DNA from 2 places in the Thalassotalea montiporae genome. Region 2 is predicted to be linked to the other one. Evidence: predicted binding sites of a transcription regulator. Region 2 holds the regulator's gene; the other holds the start of a gene.
What was found. Region 2 encodes LexA, which represses DNA repair genes until DNA is damaged. Its sites were predicted from a motif close to TACTGTATNNNNATACAGTA; they were not measured.
Positions count from the first base shown of each region.

Region 1: recN (DNA repair protein RecN) is a predicted target of LexA. The motif match lies at 1,916-1,935, and genes of this name have one in related genera.

Region 1 is NZ_JBQRUO010000003.1:296,214-299,395, reverse strand. Features, by position in the region: gene ACSLUR_RS11960 (outer membrane protein assembly factor BamE) at 1-96, opposite strand, end outside; gene recN (DNA repair protein RecN) at 187-1,890, opposite strand; gene nadK (NAD(+) kinase) at 1,999-2,883, opposite strand; gene grpE (nucleotide exchange factor GrpE) at 3,041-3,182, shown strand, end outside.
Region 2 is NZ_JBQRUO010000007.1:144,058-147,239, forward strand. Features, by position in the region: gene tviB (Vi polysaccharide biosynthesis UDP-N-acetylglucosamine C-6 dehydrogenase TviB) at 1-555, shown strand, start outside; gene ACSLUR_RS16980 (NAD-dependent epimerase/dehydratase family protein) at 566-1,588, shown strand; gene lexA (transcriptional repressor LexA) at 1,722-2,336, shown strand; gene coxB (cytochrome c oxidase subunit II) at 2,906-3,182, shown strand, end outside.

The DNA.
Region 1 (3,182 bases), on a different contig from region 2:
AAGGTAGTTACCTTGTGGGATATCAATACGATATACCCAGCTTGAACATGCGCTGGTGGTCAGCGCAAGCGCTAAAATTATGCTTCTTGCTAACATGAAAAACTAAAATCCTACTACATGTGACAGAGGATAATACCCAAGCGAACTGATAGTTACAAAACAATTCACAATAAATTTACGCTGTTGTTATCCTGCCAATAATTCTTGAGCATTCGCTAAGCTGCTCTCGGTAATGGTGTTGCCTGCTAATAAGCGGGCAATTTCTTTGACGCGTGCACCTTCACTAAGTTCCGTAACACTGGTTTCGGTATGCTCACCATCGGTTAATTTCGCTACGAATAACTGTTGGTGCCCCTTGCACGCCACTTGCGGTAAGTGAGTGACACAAATCACTTGCGTATTTTGCGCCAGTTGTTGCAGTTTTGCTCCAACCATTGCCGCTGTTGGGCCACTAATACCAACATCCACTTCATCGAAAATAAGGGTAGGTGAAACCACTTTATCGGCAAGGATAACCTGCATGGCAAGGCTAATACGCGAAAGCTCACCACCTGAAGCGACTTTGTGCATGGCTTCTAAGCTTTGCCCTGGATTGATACTGACAACGAATAACACCTCGTCTTGCCCTTGAGCACTTGGCTTATCTGACGAAAGTGGCGTAATAGCGACATCAAACTGACCATGCGGCATATTGAGCGTCTGAATACTGGTAGTCACGTCGCTGCTAAGTATTTTCGCAGCTGCCATGCGCGAATCGGTAAGTACTTGCGCGGCCTCAAAATATCGCTGCTTGGTTTGCTCTATTTCATCAGCAAGCCCTGCTAAGCGAGTTTCATCACCCGTTAAGCCGTTCAGCTCCAACGCTAATTGTTGGTGGTAATCTGGTAATTGCTCTGGCGCGACTTGGTGTTTTTTCGCCAATTGAATGGCTTGTGAGTAACGCTCCTCAATTATGCTAAAGGCTTGAGGGTCTAGCTCTAGGCGATCGTGGTAGTGGCGTAGATCGTTATTGGCTTCTTCAAGCTGCACCACTGCGTCATTGATTATGGCGGCGATATTTGCGAGTTCGCTATCGTAATGGGCGAGTGTTGATAGGGTATCGTGACATTTTTGCAGTGCATCAAGCGCATTAAACTGTTCGTTTTGCGAGAGAATGTGCAGTGACTCCATGGTGTCAGACAAAATCTGCTGACTATGGCTAAAGCGTTTGAAGTCGGCTTCAAGTGTTTGAAATTCATCAGCTTGCAATGAAAACTCATCCAACTCTTGCACTTGGTACTGCAATAACTGTTTTTTGGCTTCGCGCTGCTGCTGGCTAAGCTCTAGTGCTTCTAACTCTGCTACTTGTTTGCGATAGCTTTGATAATAGTGCTTAACGTTGTCGATAAGATCATCATGCCCAGCAAATGCATCTAACATTTTGCGCTGCTCATTGGGTTTAATGATAAGTTGATGATCGTGTTGACCATGAATATTGATCAGTAACTGGCCAAGCTCTTTTAATTGTGCCAGTGGTACTTGGCTGCCATTAATAAATGCACGAGAGCGACCTTCGGCAGAAATCACACGGCGAAGAATACATTCTTGTGATTCAACAGTGCCGTTTGTTGAATCGCTATCTGATTGACTTTGCTGTAGCTCCTGACTCGCTAACCATTGCTGGGCAAGTGTATTGTTGGTGACATCAAACGTGGCTGCTAAGTCGGCTTTTTTTGCCCCTGGCCTTACCGTGTTTGTGGTTGCGCGCTCACCTAAACAAAGGCCAAGCGCATCTATTGCGATAGATTTACCTGCACCAGTTTCACCAGTAATAGTGGTCATGCCTTGTTGCCAGTCGATATCCAGAGCTTTGACAATGGCAAAATTTTGAATGGTCAGTTGTAACAGCATAGTCATGTATAAATAAACAGTGTTTAGCTGTCAATTTATACAGTAATCGTCAGTTGTGCAAGTAGAAAGTGAATCTTGCTGTAAAAGTTTTATGCTAGCTGTTTGAAACTAATAGAGTTTATTGCCCCAGCTTAGTTTGTTTCTAAGCACGTTGAAGTAACTGTGATCCAATGGATGAATAAGGCGCAGGGTATAAGGGCTTTTCTTGATGATTACCTGATCACCTGGCATGACCGCTAAAATAACGTGACCATCACAGCTAACTTGTAAATTTTCGTGGTTATCGTTAGCGAGAATTAACTTAATTTCGCTGTCACCATCCACCACAATCGGGCGGCTGGTTAAGGTGTGCGGGAACATAGGCACCAGCGATAGGGCATTTAGATTAGGTGTTAAAATTGGCCCGCCTGCCGACATTGAATAAGCGGTTGAACCTGTTGGCGTAGAAACAATTAAACCATCTGAGCGCTGGCTAAACATAAAGCTGTCGTCAATGTAGACTTCAAACTCAATCATGTTAGCGACTTTGCCGGCATGCAGCACCGCTTCGTTAACGGCACTATTAGAGCTTTTTAGTTTACCGTGGCGATACACTTCCGCTTCAATAATAAAACGCTGCTCTGAGCGAGATTCACCGTGCAATATTGCTTCAAGTGGCGGAATAACATCTTGAGGTGATAAGTCGGTCAAGAAACCTAAGTTGCCACGGTTAACGCCAATAACACCTATGCTGTAGCCAGACAACACTCGCGCTGCGCCGAGCATATAACCATCACCACCAACGACAATCGCGAGATCGGCCTGGTCGCCAATATCGGTTAACGATTGAATATTTGGTTCACAGTCAGCGTCAATAGCGCATGCAACCGAGCGCTCAACTAATACTTGGTAGTTATTTTCAATTAAATACTGGTGCAGTGTTGAGATGGTCGCGCTTGCGCCTTCGTGATTTGGTTTACCAATAAGGCCAACGGTTTTATACAACTGGCTCATGACGTTATATGCCTGAATTCTTCTTGTTATCGGCAGTGTCGCTCTTAAATTTTCACTTGTAAAGTCAGGGATTTAATAAATCTTGAAAAATGGAGCTTGAAACCAAAATTCTAAACCCCATAATTAGCAACAATTATGTTTTACCGGAGAGATTTTCATGACCACTGAGTCGAACGAAAACCCTATCAACGAAAATAAGACAGCCGAAGAGATTGCTGCTGAAGAGATTATTGCCCAAGCTGAAGAGCAAGTAGAAGAGCAGCACGAACACGCGCATGAAATTTTAAGCGAAGAGCAAG
Region 2 (3,182 bases):
GCCGCGGGCACCAAGTGGAACTTTTTACCGTTTCGCCCAGGCTTAGTCGGTGGGCACTGCATTGGGGTTGATCCTTACTACCTAACACACAAAGCGCAATCAGTGGGCTACCACCCTGAAATGATTCTTGCAGGGCGCCGCCTAAATGATGGTATGGCGCACTATGTGGTTTCACAGCTTATCAAAGGTATGTTGAAAAAGCGTATTCAAGTAGAACAGGCTCATGTGTTGGTGATGGGCTTAACCTTCAAAGAGAATTGTCCTGATCTTCGCAATACCAAAGTGATTGATATTGTTGAGGAACTTAAAGAGTACAACGTAAATGTTGATATTGTTGACCCGCTATGTGCTTGTGAAGAAGCGCAAGAAGAATACGGTATTAAGCTTACTGCCGAGCCTAAAAAAGGTGATTATGACGCGGTGATTTTGGCGGTAGCACACGACGAGTTTAAAGCGATGGGGGCTGAGCAAATTCATGCGTTAGGTAAAGCGACACATGTCTTGTATGACTTAAAGTGTGTGCTTCCCAAAGACCAAGTTGATATGCGTCTATAGAGCAGAGTGTATGAATAAGTACGAACAAATATGCCAAGAATTGAAAGCGCAGCCTAAAACTTGGTTAATTACAGGTGTTGCTGGCTTTATCGGTTCTAACCTTTTAGAAGCCTTACTAAAACTAGATCAACGAGTTGTTGGTCTTGATAACTTCGCCACAGGCTATCAAAAAAACCTGGAAGAAGTGAAACAACTCGTTTCATCAGAGCAATGGCAGGCGTTTACGTTTGTAGAGGGCGATATTCGCGATGTTAGCACCTGTTTACAAGTATGCGATGGTGTTGATTATGTTTTACACCAAGCAGCTTTAGGCTCTGTGCCGCGCTCACTGGCAGATCCAATTACCTCTAATGCAGCCAATGTTACAGGCTTCTTGAATATGCTTGAGGCAGCAAAACAAGCAAATGTTACGAGCTTTACTTATGCCGCCAGCAGTTCTACTTATGGTGATCATCCGGCATTGCCTAAAGTTGAAGAGAATATTGGCAGCCCACTTTCCCCTTATGCGGTAACAAAATACGTTAATGAGCTTTACGCGAATGTCTACGCTAGAGCTTATGAATTTAATTGTATTGGTTTACGCTACTTCAATGTGTTTGGTTGCCGGCAAGATCCTGATGGCGCATATGCGGCGGTAATTCCAAAATGGACTGCTGCCATGATTAAAGGCGACACTGTGTTTATCAATGGTGATGGCGAAACCAGCCGTGACTTTTGCTATATCGACAATACCGTACAAATGAATATTCTAGCGGCCACCGCGCCCGCTGAAGCGAAAAACGCGGTATACAATGTTGCACTTGGCGATAGAACGACGCTCAACGAGCTTTATGCATCTATCAAGCATGCCTTATCAGATAATAGTGTTCAGATTGCAACAGAGCCTGAATATCGAGATTTTAGAGCGGGTGATGTTAGACACTCGCAAGCTGATGTTTCTAAAGCAAAGTCAGCACTAGGATACGATCCAAGCCATCGTATTCAACAAGGTATTCTTGAAGCTATGCCTTGGTATTTGGCGAATGTAACCTAGCCTTTTGGGAATATTGCAAGCCAGCATATTCTCTCGCCTAGATCGTGCGTTTTAAATTGGTCTTGCATATCCATACAGTGTGTATATACTTACAGTAATGCTGTATGGATATCAGGAGAGGACCTGTATCGCTATGAAGCCATTAACCGCACGACAATCTCAAATATTTGAGCTTATCAAAGATAAAATTGCTGATACTGGCATGCCACCAACACGAGCTGAAATTGCCGACTTCTTCGGTTTTAAATCAGCTAATGCTGCTGAAGAGCACTTAAAAGCACTAGCAAAGAAAGGCTACATTGAAATGCTGCCAGGTACTTCACGTGGTATCCGGTTAGCCGATGCATTTGTTGAAGAATCTGGTTTACCGTTAATTGGTCAAGTTGCAGCTGGTGAGCCAATATTGGCGCAAGAGCACGTAGAAGATCGTTATCAAATTGATGGCAATTTATTCCAACCGGCTGCAGATTACTTGCTGCGTGTTAACGGCGAGAGTATGAAAGACATCGGTATTATGGACGGTGATTTATTGGCAGTGCATCAAACAACTGATGTTCACAATGGCCAAGTCATTGTCGCGCGGGTAGAAGATGATGTTACTGTGAAGCGCTTTAAACGCGAGGGTAATGTGGTTTATCTGCATGCAGAGAACGAAGAATTCGCACCAATAGAAGTTGATCTAACCAGTCAGCACTTTAACGTTGAAGGTATTGCTGTTGGCGTTATTCGAAATGCAGATTGGATGTAAGATAAAGCATCTCTTTTCAAGGTTTATTTTTTTATCATTAGCTAGACGAATAGATTGATAGTCTTTTGTTTAGTTACCTGACCTATATTTTTCTAATTAAGCCAGCGAATTTCGTTGGCTTTTTTATGTCCAAAAAACCTATCACTACTAAACTTTCTAGTTGACTGCATCCCCTCTCAAGCGCTTGATAGCACATAATTTAATCGACGCGGGGCTCTTTTATTAGAGCTCATACTCTACTGATAAATAAGGAAAAAATAATAAGAATTGATCATAAATCACTAGATCTTGATTAAAAATTGAGTAATTCTAGGTTGTAAAGTGCGCAAACAATAATAACGAATAAAACATAAGAATAAGTGATGTGCGCACAACAACTACATTACAACATACATCACAACACGATCTGCAAAGTAAGCCCACGTCGAAAGTTTTACTATCGACGGCTTTGATGTCTTTGTTATTCAACAGGGTAGAGGAGATGTCGAGTGAAAAGACGTAACCTAGGTTGGCTGTTTTTGGGGAGCATTTTTAGTAGTACGTTGTTTTCCAGCACAGCTTGGGCGGAGATGGAGCTGAACTTAACCAAAGGGGTTACCGCAATCAGCAATGAGGTTTATGACCTTCATATGCTGGTACTGTGGATATGCACCGTAATTGGTATTTTAGTGTTCGGCGCAATGTTTTGGTCGATGGTATTCCATCGCAAATCAAAAGGCGTTAAGCCTGCAACTTTCCATGAAAGTACCAAGGTAGAAATACTTTGGACTGCCATTCCCATTGTTATTCTCATCGCGATGGCAGTGCCTGCCACTAGCACATTGATTGAGATGGAAGATAATGATA